Regions from separate parts of the Thalassotalea coralli genome, predicted to be linked through region 1. Evidence: riboswitches for the same ligand, from Rfam matches in the RefSeq annotation. Region 1 holds a riboswitch; each other region holds the start of a gene.
The links. A riboswitch is a leader RNA that binds a small molecule or an ion and turns the genes downstream of it on or off. The one in region 1 is predicted to bind cobalamin.
Positions count from the first base shown of each region.

Region 2: another riboswitch for cobalamin. It lies ahead of ACOB80_RS18220 (TonB-dependent receptor domain-containing protein); the one in region 1 lies ahead of ACOB80_RS03320 (cobaltochelatase subunit CobN).
Region 3: another riboswitch for cobalamin. It lies ahead of ACOB80_RS18175 (ABC transporter ATP-binding protein); the one in region 1 lies ahead of ACOB80_RS03320 (cobaltochelatase subunit CobN).

Region 1 is NZ_JBVVBK010000001.1:731,451-736,007, forward strand. Features, by position in the region: gene ACOB80_RS03305 (DASH family cryptochrome) at 1-125, shown strand, start outside; gene ACOB80_RS03310 (cryptochrome/deoxyribodipyrimidine photo-lyase family protein) at 127-1,578, shown strand; gene ACOB80_RS03315 (DUF2256 domain-containing protein) at 1,578-1,721, shown strand; cobalamin riboswitch at 1,819-1,963, shown strand; gene ACOB80_RS03320 (cobaltochelatase subunit CobN) at 2,079-4,557, shown strand, end outside.
Region 2 is NZ_JBVVBK010000007.1:341,889-346,445, reverse strand. Features, by position in the region: gene ACOB80_RS18225 (PhoH family protein) at 1-802, opposite strand, end outside; gene ACOB80_RS18220 (TonB-dependent receptor domain-containing protein) at 1,086-2,948, opposite strand; cobalamin riboswitch at 2,982-3,117, opposite strand; gene ACOB80_RS18215 (cobalamin-binding protein) at 3,135-4,001, opposite strand; gene cobO (cob(I)yrinic acid a,c-diamide adenosyltransferase) at 4,031-4,557, opposite strand, start outside.
Region 3 is NZ_JBVVBK010000007.1:333,603-338,159, reverse strand. Features, by position in the region: gene cobT (nicotinate-nucleotide--dimethylbenzimidazole phosphoribosyltransferase) at 1-1,023, opposite strand, end outside; gene ACOB80_RS18180 (FecCD family ABC transporter permease) at 1,026-2,015, opposite strand; gene ACOB80_RS18175 (ABC transporter ATP-binding protein) at 2,012-2,791, opposite strand; cobalamin riboswitch at 2,876-3,060, opposite strand; gene ACOB80_RS18170 (hypothetical protein) at 3,204-3,599, opposite strand; gene ACOB80_RS18165 (hypothetical protein) at 3,772-4,188, opposite strand; gene ACOB80_RS18160 (M20 family metallopeptidase) at 4,340-4,557, opposite strand, start outside.

The sequences.
Region 1 (4,557 bases):
TGGAGAAACAAACCAACATTTATGACCCCGAAGGTTTCTTCATTAAAAAGTGGCAAGGAGAGTCAGATAATCAACCTTTAGATTCGGTAGACTTAGTCGATTGGCCGGTAACTAAGGCCGTTTAGTATGTCGATCGCGATTGTATGGTTAAAGCGAGATTTACGCTTGACTGATCACCTACCTTTGAAGTGGGCTTCATCCACTGGCTTACCCGTTTTGTTGATATACAACTTCGAACCGATGCTATTACAAGACACTCACTATAGTAAAAGGCATTGGCAATTCGTCGCACAATCACTTTTAGACATTCAGAGTCGATTGCCTAGTCGCTCTTTATTGTGCGCGAATGAGGATATGTTAGCGCTGTTGTCAAGTCTCCACGAAAAATTCGACATTCGCTATTTATTTTCACATCAAGAAGTAGGCTTAAGTAATACCTTTCAGCGTGATAAAGACGTTATGACATGGTGTTACAACAATGAAGTTCACTGGCACGAGGCTAATTATGCTGCTGTTATTCGAGGTAAACCAAATAGAATTGGTTGGGACAAGCACTGGAGCGACGTGATGAGAGCTAACGTTGAAAATGTTGACCCAAATACTGTGAATTGGATGACAACTGATGAAAGCGATGTTGCATCGACGGCTCAATTATTAGCTTACTTTAATATTGGTGAGACTAACTGGCAGCAAGGAGGGGAGAATGAGGCATGGCAGGTATTAGAGTCATTTTTTTCAACACGTGGTAAAAACTATGCGTTTAACTTATCTTCACCGGAACAAAGCCAAGTATATTGCTCAAGACTGAGTGCTTATCTTGCTTGGGGTAATATTAGCCTAAGGCAAGTTTATCAAAGCCTTTTGTCTCATTGGAAAAAGCCAGGATGGCGACGTAGCTTGGTTGCATTTAGTTCAAGACTTCATTGGCATTGTCACTTCATTCAAAAGTTTGAAAGTGAGAGTGATATGGAGTTTCGAGCCGTTAATAAAGGCTATGAACACATGCCTAGAATGGCAGGAGAGCTATCTGTCGTTCGTTTAGCTGCATGGAAATCAGGCAAAACTGGTATTCCAATGGTTGACGCATGTATGCGCTGTCTGCTCGTAACTGGCTATATTAACTTTAGAATGAGGGCTATGCTAGTCAGCTTTTTGTGTCATCACTTAGAAGTTGATTGGCGCCTTGGGGTAAAACATCTAGCAAGTGTTTTTTTAGACTTTGAACCGGGTATACATTACAGCCAATTTCAAATGCAAGCGGGTGTAACTGGAATTAATACCATAAGAATCTATAACCCAGTAAAACAAGGACTGGAGAAAGACCCCGATGGCTATTTTGTTAAACGTTGGCTACCAGAATTGAGCGAAATCCCAGAAACTCTTGTGCATCAGCCTTGGAAACTCACAGTAATGGAACAAGCAATGTATGCCATTGAGCTAGGAGTTGATTATCCTTCACCAATCGTTGATCTCGAAGAGAGTTATAAGAAAGCCCAGCAGCTGCTTTGGTCATGGAAAAACAATCCAGAGGTAGTGCAAGAAAAGCAACGAATATTAAGTCGCCACGTAAGACAGTAATGAAGAAATTTGATTTACCAACTAAAGTTTGTGTCGTTTGTAAACGACCGTTTCGATGGAGAAAAAAGTGGCAACGCAAATGGAACGCAGTTAAATACTGCTCAGAACGTTGCCGACGCAGCCGAATGAAAGTTCAAATATAACTTCGTCATTTAATACAATATAAAAGTTGTATTTTTGAGCAATTAATTGACTTTGCGAACCTTTCCCTGTAAAAAGTTCGCGTTTTCTATGTGTTTGAAAAAGCAATTGCTTATTGATAACGCCATGGAATCCGGTGCTGAATATCTATCGTCAGTTATTTATTTAAATTCCGGAGCTGTACTCGCAACTGTAAGTGTTTTAACAACACGAGCCAGATACATGTCATAGAAACACTACTTTTCGGGCGAGAATACTCGATATAGTTTCAAGGTGGTTTTTTGACACAGGTTTCTTAGCTGTTCAGAGCTTCTTGTCTATGTTCTCGCAATTGCTTTATAAGACGTTGGCGAGAAATCATGCGCAATTATTTTCTTTTTGTTTTTCTGCTACTGAGCAGTTCACACTTTGTTTGGGCAACCCAAAGTAAAAGTGATTTACTCATTCTAACCTCTCAACGTAATGCCGAGACCATTGCCGAAGCTGCTCGTTTATTTTATTTGGCAAACCCGAAATTCAGTCACCTTAAAATCACCGCACGTACAGATACACAATTATGGGCACTAACGCCCAAGCAACGAGCAACACTCATCGAAAATAGCCAAGCGGTTTTAGGCTTTGGCCTTTATGGTGCAAGTGTCGCTAACCTAAGACCTCTGCTGGTTAACGACAATCAACAACGACTTATCATGAGCAGTGACCACCGTTTAGTGGCGCTTAGCCAGTTTAATCGAAAGACAATTTTTGATAATTCACAGCAACTTAAAGCCCTCGCTAAAGCCTTGCCTGGCGAGTCATTTCAACAAGATTTACAAGACCAACTTAACGCCAATCCAGCGCAGTCTGAATGGTTGATGGCTAGAGCCTATTGGCATGCTGCTGGCGCTGAAAACACAGCGCAATTGTTTGCTTGGATGTTTGAACAGATGGGACATGGTACTGACGTAAAACCCCCGTTTCCGACGCCACAACTTCGTTGGTACTTTAACGATGAATTTCATCATCAATTACCGAAGACAAACTTAAACAAATTGACTGTGAATGAGCCTATTATTGCCATTATCGATCATGCAGGCGGCGGAAGACCCGCGGATGCTAAGTTATTACGTCAAGTTTGTCTGCAAGCAAAAGATAAATTTAACGCGCATTGTCTCGCCGCATTAGCTTATTGGGGCGAAGCGGGCGTATTAGCAGCTAAAGCTTTATTGCCTTTAAAAGACAAATTAGCAGCGGTGGTTATGCTACAAGATTTTGTTATTGGTGGCGGTGAAGGGCGCGAACAAACCACTGAATTTCTACAGCAACTAAATGTTCCGGTAATTAAAGCGATTAAAGTGCGCGATCGCAGTTCAATTGAACGACAACTTTCATCAGACGGTTTAGCGCAAGATAAGGTGTACTACCAAATCGCCATGCCTGAACTTCAAGGAGCTAGCCAACCATTAGTTGTCGCTACTTTAGGGAAACCTTTTATCGATCAAAGCACGGGAATAAAAGTACAAGGCGTTATCGCTGAACAGAGTGGCATCAACTCTGTGTTAACACGCATTAACAACTGGCATAAGTTAAAAGTTAAGGAAAATAAAGATAAGCGTGTTGCTATTGTTTATTACAACCACCCTCCGGGCAGACATAACATTGGCGCTGATAACTTAGACGTACCTGCGTCGATTTGGCAAATTTTAAATAAGTTGAAGGCTGAAGGTTACAACACAGGAAAGCTGCCTAATTCTCAAGAAGAACTCTTAGACCTGATGCAAGCACAGGGCGTTAATCTACCAAGAGATTCTGCAGCGTTAGCGTCCATGAGTAACACTATAGAAACCATGTCTGCTACTGATTACCAATCATGGTTTGAAGCTTTACCTGATACGGTCAAGCATGAAATGGAGCACGGCCCTTTTGGTTTATTGCATCAGCAGTTAACGGCAGCAATCGAAGCTAAGCAATTTGATATGGCTGAAGAAGCGCTGCATCACACTGTTGAAGAGATGCATCACTTACTTGAAGGTGTTGACCATCAAGGGAGAGAAAGAGCATTAGCTTTATTAGAAAAGCTGGAACATTGTTACCACGGCATAATAGAAAAAGAGCTTGATAATGCTTGCTTAGAAGAAGCGCCGTCGATTATTGCCGCGATAAAGAAAACAGGGATTGAAGGTCTAGGAGGTTGGGGTAAAGCACCTGGTAAAGTCATGACGTTCAATAACGAAATATTGTTGCCAGGTATTCGGTTTGGCAACGTGTTTATTGGTCCACAGCCTCCGCGTGGTTGGGAGATAAACGAAGAGTTACTTCACGCCAACTTGGCTTTTCCTCCACCTCATCAATACTTGGCTTTTTACCATTTTTTAAAGAATAAATTTAAGGCGGATGCATTGGTTCACCTAGGCCGCCACTCAACTTACGAATTCCTACCTCGTCGTTCTGTTGGTTTAGCCGAAGATGATTATGCGCGAATTATTGCAGGCGATATTCCAGGCGTTTACCCATACATAGTTGACGGTGTAGGTGAAGGTATTCAGGCAAAAAGACGAGGTTTAGCGGTGATGGTGGATCATTTAACACCACCGCTAGCTAGCACACCACTTTATGATGAGTTATTACAGCTACGTCAGTTGATAGAGAGTTTTGAAGCTAACCATGGTAGTGACAATGAATTAGTTGCAGATCGTTTAGTAAAACAAATAAGAGACAAAGTCGACGCCCTTGAATTAAAAGAAGAGCTCGCTCAAGCAATGTCTGCAGAACTTGCCGTGATGGGCATTAGTTTTGAGCAGGTAGATGACGACATGTTAGTGCATGAAGTCGGACACTATTTAACTGATTTACAAGAAC
Region 2 (4,557 bases), on a different contig from region 1:
TGTTAGGGTCTAACAAAGCATCCATTGCCATACCTTGATAGATATTTTTTGGGTGAATTCCCCAAGCTTGTTTTGCCATTAAGCGTTCACGGCTAATATCGGCAATTGCGAGCTTTTCATCATCAAAGCCAACCACTTTTCCGGCAAAATGCTCCCCTTCATCGAGCAGGTATTCGTTAACAAAGGCTGTTGGCAAGATGCTTTTATCAATGTAATGAGTCGTATTGCGGCCTTCCGTTTCGCTTTCGCACTCTTTAACTTGCTCCCAAAAGTCACCATCAAATTTATGGTAGCCCTTGGTTAAGAACTGAATGTCATCGATGAGTTGGTCAGTTCTGTAATCTTCAACATGATGCAAACCCGCGCCTTTTGCCTTGAGGCGCATATTAATATCTTTGGTGACTAACACCACTTTGCGATTTTTTCGAAAAGCTTGAATATGGAGCGCAGTATTGATTATTCGATTATCATTTTCGTTAAAAGACAACTTTCCAGTAGTTTGCTCTAAGGTATAATCATTAAAAATGGACAAACAGCCAGTACCATTACTATCTTCTCGCGCAGGGATCGGAACACCAGCAAGCACCTCTTCTGGTGAAGCATTAGCAAGTGCATCTTCTAACGCACGAATAGCAACACGTGCATCACGGCTAACATCTTTACGACGATCTTTTATTGAATCTAGTTCTTCTAATACCGTCATTGGGACGACGACATCGTGTTCCTGAAAGGATAAAAAGGCGAAAGGTTCGTGAAGTAAAATATTGGTGTCTAAGATATAAATCGTTTTCTCTTCAGTCATATACACAAATTCCCTCAACATTGAAAAACCTGCGTTAATCAACTCGGCAATCCGCTACCTAAGCAAGCTGTCAAATTGATCAACAATTGCGATTGATATTTGACCCTCCTCACGTCACTAAATGAATGAAGCAATTCCACTTTGACAGTTATTTTCATCACTTGCAAGCGAGATTTACAACAATTTACAACTGTTTTATTTCACTTTTTGAGAAGCATAAAAAAGGCCATTGAGCAAACCCAATAGCCTTTTTATTTTTAAGTTATTTGTTACTAGACTTATTTTAGTTCTGGTAACTAATACCGAAGTACACTACGCGACCTTGCGAGTAGTAGCCGCTTGTCGTGTTGTAATCTTCATTGAAGGCATTATTTACTTTCGCTTCTAATTTAATCGCCTCAGTAACTGGGTAGCTAACACCTAAATTAACTAACTGATAGCTATCTAATTCTACTGTACCTACACCCCACACAGAATCGTAACGCTTACCTTTGTATTGCCACTCTAGGTAAACATCAGCATTGGCCACTTCTGCATTGAACTGGTAACTGTAAAATTCCTTCGCACGACGGATAAGTTGCGCAATTTCACCCGGCTTTGCACCTTGGTCTTCTGCTTCAACATAGCTCGCATTAAACTGGTGAACACCGCCAAAACCACGGTAGTTTAAGCCAAGTTCCGCACCTTTAATTTCCACATTAGCAACATTTATTGGCGTAGTGTTTCCATCGCTATCTTTGCCTGTCCACTCGATAAGATTTTCGATATCCGTTTGATAAAGGTTAAAATCAACGCGCAACTCGTCAAGCTGACTAGTCAAGGTAAACTCATAGTTTTCTGAAGTCTCAGAAACTAAATTTTCATTACCAATCGAACCCCATTGTGGTGGGTAGTAAAGGTCATTAAAGGTTGGTGCTTTAAAACCTGTTCCTGTTGAAAAAACCATGCGCGTGTTATCAGTTAACTGATAAGCGACACTTGCGTTGTACGATGTTTCTGAATCAACACCATGTACATCATCATAACGAAGAGCTAATTCATAAGTGAATTTGTCTTTGTTGTACATGGTGTGACCAAAAATACCGTAGATATCACGTTGTTTTTCTTTGTATTCGTTCGTACCTTTTAGCTGTTCATCGATGTAATCAACACCAAAGCTCGCTTGCCAATCAGATGAAAAAACTGTGCTGTTTACCCATGAGACTTGATCACGTCGAGTATCATAAACATCTCCTGTTGGCGTGACTTTACCTTCGTCATTTCTAAATCCTTCATTTGAAGTACGGCTTTGACCAACTGAAAACTCAGAAACATTGTCGTAGTTACCAAGCATAGAATCAATTTTTGCACCTAAATGCCAAACATGGTTACTAACTTCTGTTTCATTCGCACCCCAGCCGCTATCGTATTCTGTATCGCCCGTATCAACTTGTACTAACCAGTTAACAGAAAAGCTATCCGTAACTTGTTGCTCGCCATTAACTGCAATAGAGTCGTAACTGAAACCATCTTCATCAGTTTCGTCGCCCTCGCGAACGTCAAAGCCATCACTTTCTTCATGGTTAACACTAATACTGGTAAAGCCATTGCCGTGCTCGATACCAACACCTGCACTGAACTTTTGGTAACTTTCACTACCAAATGTAGCGCTGGCAAAGTGCTCACCACCTTCAAGCTTACGCGTAAAGATTTGAATAACGCCACCGATAGCGTCTGAGCCCCAAAGTGCCGCGCGTGGACCTTTAACAATTTCAATACGGTCAATTAATTCAGGTGCAATTTCATTTAAATTTGCTGTACCAAGTGTTGCCGAGCCAACACGTACACCATTCACCAAAATTAAAGTATGCGCTGAGTCATTACCACGAATATAAACTGATGAGTTTTGACCTCTATCACCGTTTTTAGAAATATCAACGCCTGAAACAGTCGCTAACACGTCCAAAACAGATTTCGCTTGAATTAGCTCAATTTGTTCACGAGTAATAATCACTTCTGACGCTAATACATCTTCCGCTTTCGTTGCGAAGCGGTTTGCTGTTACCGAGATGTATTCATCTGCGTCAGTTGCTTGAGTAGTGTCGTTTGCTAATACCGGGGTTGTTAATGCCGTCAATACCGATGCGGCAATTATAGTTTTTTTCATATGCTCCTCGCCATCAAAGCCGCCCGCTTTGATAAGAAAGTTAGGTATTGAACCGGTCTCCGGACTGATGGTTTATCTAAACCAATTACCGTTGCGGGGGCAGTGTAGGAATTTCACCTACTTCCCTTTTTGCTCAATCTAGTCGAGCGCTCAATACGTAGTGTTTACGCCAGTTTTACTGGCAGGTTATTTGGCTCGCTGGCGAATCTCGTCAATTTGCTGACAAAGTAACGTTAATTCGTCTAACGAACGTATGGTCATCCGATGCATCTTGTCAGCATTCGGATGTAAAAATGCATTGTTTTTTACCGCTGGAATAGTCTTCCATTGTTGCCAGTTAATACTATCTGGCATGCTATTGCTGTGAGCGCTTGGCTGAATAATAATGTCAGGCGACGCTAACACCACATCTTCAACATTGATTTGCGGATAATCCGTTTTACTATCAATAAATGCGTTATTTACCTGACACAAATCCAGTTGCTGCTGCGGCCAAGCTTTTTTAGCAATGGTAGTTAACGGTCGCGGCCAAAGCTCATAAAATACAGAAATGGGCGCTTTATCTTGATATTGTGCTCGTAGCGCTTGCAAACCAGCCAAGTATCTTTGCGCAACTTGCTTGGCTGCTTCGTTTTTACCCGTTAGCTCACCAAGAAAAATAAGCTCCTCCGCCACTTCTTCGAGAGTTGTTGGCTTAGATTGCACTATGGGAATGCCAAAGCTTTTTAGGCGCTCAATATCATCGCTTGGACTGCCAGATTTCCACGCAATAATCAGATCTGGATCCGACGCTAATATTTGCTCTATGTTCAATCGTGCGTAGTTGCCAACTCGAGGAATTTCTTTAGCAGCTTCAGGGAAGTCGGCATGCTCAGTCGTACCAATAATTAAATCACCAGCGCCTATCGCATAAAGGTTTTCAACAATATGCGGCGCTAACGCAATAATACGTTTCGCAGGTGCTGTCTCTTTATTTTCACTTTTGTCAGTTGCACCTACTACAATAGAAAATGAAAGTGCAAAGACAAAACACAGGTAATGAAAAAACTTCATAGTCGTTCCTTTTTATCGATTGGCGGTGCTTACCAATCAATGCCTTTTTGTACTTTGATGCCTGAATCAAAAGCGTGCTTCAAAGATTGTACTTCCGATACAGTATCTGCCATTTCCGTTAGACGGCGATGAGCACCTCGACCAGTAACAATGACATGTTGCCCTTCTGGGCGATTAGCAATAGTCTCTAGTACTTCGTCGATATCTAAGTAGTTGTAACTCAACATATAGGTTAATTCGTCCAGTAAAATAGTATTTACCGACGCATCAGCAAGTAACTTTTTCGCTTCCTGCCACACTTTATCTGCAGCCGCCATATCGAGTTCTTTATTTTGTGTTTCCCAAGTAAAACCGGTTTTCATCACATAAAATGGAACACCGTTTTGCTCTAACAAGTTGCGTTCGCCACACTCCCAAGTACCTTTGATAAACTGGCATACAGCCGCTTTCAAACCATGGCCAACAGAGCGCGTTACCATACCAAAGCCTGATGTGGATTTACCCTTACCATTACCTGTAATTACCAAAAGTAAGCCTTTATCTTCAGTAGCATTCG
Region 3 (4,557 bases), on a different contig from region 1:
AGTTGCCTGTAATAAGGGATAAGCGAGTGCCGCCCCAGTTCCTTCACCTAATCGCAACGACAAATCAAGTAATGGTGTCGCTTCCAGTGCTTCGAGTATTTTTTGGTGAGCCTGTTCATGGGATTTGTGGGCAAAAATCATATAATCACGGCTATTTGGCGCTATTTTCGTCGCTAACAATGCAGCTACTGATACGATAAAGCCATCTATAAGCATAGGCAGTTTCGCTTGAGCGCCGCCTAACATAGCCCCTGTCATCTGCACGATTTCAAATCCTGCTAACTCAGCCATCAAAGCAAGAATGTCAGTTTCAGACGCTAATGTATTTTCAACAATGCTCTTGCGAGATACAGCTTGTTCAACCAAACACACTTTTAGCTGAAGTTGCTCATTGGTGATGCCAGTACCTAAGCCAACCGCTTGTTCAGCCGTTAGTCCTAACAAAGCACAAACTAAGGCTGAAGCACTACTGGTATTGGCAATACCCATTTCACCAAACATAAGTAGATTTTTACCCGATTTAGCAGCCTTTTCAGCTAATTTAGCGCCAAGTTCAATGCCCTTTGCTACTTGTTCGACACTCATAGCCGCTTGTTCACTGAAATCTACTGTTCCTGTGCCTAAACGTTGTTCAATAAAGTTATGATGCTGCTGCGCAATGTCGTTAGGGATAGGCAGTTTTATACCGCAGTCAATCACCTGCATATCAATGGTAAACTGTCGGCAAAAGCAGTTAATCGCCGCCCCACCAGCTAGAAAGTTCATCACCATCTGATGAGTCACTTCACTCGGTGCAATACTAACGCCTTTAGCAGCAATGCCATGATCGCCAGCAAAAACCAACATTTGTGGTGCGTTAACAGAGATAGACTGCCACTGCCCTGTGCTTCCACTTTCAATGTTTGCCAGCTGTAAAGCTGTTGATTCCAATGCGCCTAATGCGCCTAATGGCTTAGTTTTCTGATCGATTTTCGCTTGGATTTGTTCAGAAAATTCACGAGCTAATGGTTCGATGGTAAACATGACTACATCCTACGCATTAAGAAAAGAAAGAAGATACTGCCGATGACCGAAGTGATAACGCCGATAGGAATTTCTTGCCCAGCAACGATGGTACGTGCAATAACATCAACCCATATCAAGAAGCAGCCACCAATAAAGCCAGCACTTAGCAGCAACTTCGCCGTGGTAATACCAAAAAACGGTCTTACGATGTGCGGGATCATCAAGCCAACAAAAGCAATGCCACCACAATAAGAAACGATAACAGCAGTCATGGCCGCACAAGCAACAAGCGCCACAATGCGCACTAACGCAACATTAACGCCTAGCGTTCTTGCACTTTCGTCAGAGAGTAATAGCGCATCTAATTGACGTGAAAAGACTAAGGCGAGTAAACAGCAGCATAAAATCACAGGAACAACCACAGACAGCGCCATATAATCTGCTCGAGCAACTGAGCCCATCAGCCAGAAAATGACGCGATTTGCCGCAAATGCCTCACCAAAATATAAGATAAAGCTGGTAAATGCGCTCAACATAAAAGAAACAGCAACGCCGGCAAGCAATAAATGCTCTATTCGGCGCCAGCTGTTATGCATCAACACTAAAACAACGATAAAGACCGCAAATAGCGCACCTAAAAATGCGGCAACAGGAACTGAAAACACCTGCCAAGGTGGCGGCAATAAGCTTGCTAAAGTAGCACCTAGACCTGCGCCAGAAACGATACCGAATAAGTAAGGGTCAGCAAGTGGATTTCGAGTGACATTTTGCATCAAGGCGCCCGCTGCTGCTAAAGCAAACCCAGCAAAGAAACCCATAATGACTCGAGGCAATCTAATGTCGACTAAGATGGTCTCGTAAATGGGACGTTGGCACTCATCGGTTAAACACTGCCAAACATTTTTAAAACCTAGTTCTGCCGTACCGAAGCCCATCGCTAACAACATAGAAGTAATGGTGATGGCCAGTAATAGCAATGATGATTGCCAAAAAGATAATCGTTTGATCATGGCTGAACTCCGGCAAAGGAAACACGTAACTTATGCGTAATCGGATGTTCATCCACTAAGCAATCTAAGTGGAACACTTCTTTGATAAGTGCTTCTGTTAAGACTTGTTCAGGTTCCGCGAAAGCAAGTGCTCGGCCCTGATGAATCAACAATAAGCGATCGCAATACTGCGCTGCTAAATTAAGATCGTGAATTGTCATCACCACGGATAAACCGAGTTCTTTCACGAATGACAATATCTGATGTTGATAATAGATATCTAAATGATTAGTAGGTTCGTCCATAATCAACAACTTAGGTTGTTGAACGAGGGCTCGAGCAATCATACAGCGCTGTTGCTCACCACCAGATAAGGTACTAAACACTTGCTCTCGTTTATCGAGTAAATCTACTTTGATTAACGCATCGGTCACCGACTTTCTGTCTTGGTCGGTATCTCGCTCAAAATAAGACTTGTGAGGAATAAGCCCCATGGCAACAATATCGTTTACAGACAAGGCAAAAATAGCATCGTATTGCTGGCCTACAACTGCCACTTTCTGAGCAACTTCTTTGCGGCTAAGTAAGTTAAGCGGCATATCGTCTAACGTAACATTGCCCGAATCAACAGTATTTTCTTGGTATAAACATTTAAGTAGCGAAGTTTTGCCTGCGCCATTAGGACCAACAATACCAACAACTTCACCGCAATTCGCAGCAAAGCTAACGCCATCAACAATAACCTTATTGTCGACCTGCCAGGTAATGTTATCTGCTTGTAATCGTTGACTCGCCATAATCCACTAAAAACATCTATTCAGTGCAGGCGAACAGAAAGGCTAGACGAAAATCATCTAGTACTTACCGAGTAACCCGCACGGTGTGTAAAAAATTTCATGGCAGGTCTCCTGACTTATAGGGGTAACCCAAGCTTCCCCTTCCCAGTCAAAAACCAGTGGATGAAAACTCAGCCCTACTTACAGTTGCGGGAACAGTTGTGGACTTACACCACATTCCCTTTTAAGCGGATTTATTTAGAAAAATGAACATTAAGATCACTTAAACAAATCTGCACCATAAAAAGCGGCGACACTCTAGCACAGAAAACAAGCTTTTACCAAGAATTAGAAGTATAGACGTCCAAAACGGCAAATTTATAATGTATACCAACTTGAGTGGGTAAATTTGAAAATAAGATGGATAAGATAACTACCAAGGACCGATCATGTAATCTAAGGTAGATAAAAACAAACTCCAACAAAATGCAGGAAGAGCACTCACCAATATGTACCAGTATCGAGCGGGACTCTTGGTTATTTGATTAACGATTTGAGCTAAAATAAAAGATAAGAAAGCAATCAGCAGAAAACCACCGATAAGCCCATAGAAAAAAAATGATGTAGTACCAGAGTTAAAGGCACTTTCAACAGTGACAGAACCATTAACCGAGTATGGGCCAAAATACCCAAACAATGGCACTGGGTAACGAAAAAACAGCATAAACGCTATTGACGTAATCCAGTTAAATAGTATTGCTGCAAGCAACACCCACCTGTTAAACGTGATACTCGCGGATTGCGCTGAGTTATCCGTGTGAATATCCATTATTTCGCTTACTCCTTAGTCCATCAAGCTACATATCAAAACAGTAACTGTATTACAAATCAAGCACTTCTCCACACTGGTTCACATAAAAAAAGCCAACCGGTTAAGGTTGGCTAGGACAAGAAATGTTGCGAGCATTTTCTTTAATTCAATAAAACACGTTTAGCTGATGTTACTTAACGATGACCTCGTTACCGTTAACTACGTAAACGTTATTTCCCTCAGTTACACCAGTACACTGTTGATTAGGACCAGAACACCAAGCATCAACTACCTTCAGTTCACCTTTAACTTCAACAATATAGCGCCAGCCATAAACAGTTTGTTGCTTTTTGGCTGCTTGACGTTTTGCACCAATTAATCCACCGACAACCTTGGCAGCATCGTTACCGCTACCAGAGCCAAAAGCTGAACCTATGCCAACACCAACGGCTGCACCTAATAATGGCTTACCATCTTTACCCGCTTTTGTCGTAATAACTTCAGCTTTTTTAATGACGCCCTCTTCAACGGTAGACTGAGCGAATGTTGCAAAACTTAAACCCATCATAGCAACGGCAGAAATTAGGGTGACTAAATACTTTTTCATTTCGGCTTCCTGTTTCGATTCAATGACAACAGTATAGGTGTTACATTCCTGTTTCATTGTTAACAATTGTTAACTGAGTGAAGCAATTTGTAGCTGCTTTTTTAACCAAGCAGCTACTAGAGGTAAAATTGATAGGTTGCTTTAAGGAAAACTAAGCGACATTTTCTATGTCTTCTGACGATTGCTGAGGCTCTAATTGATTCTGTTCACCATTTAGAGCATTTAAAATTTTACTCACTAATACAACGCGCCCTGCTAAACTTTCCTTACAAGCTCGCTCATTAACGGTATGGTCGCCATCGCCAAATGGCCCAAAACCATCTAGAGTTGCTAAACCCGCGCCTGAAGCAACATTGGCATCACTTACCC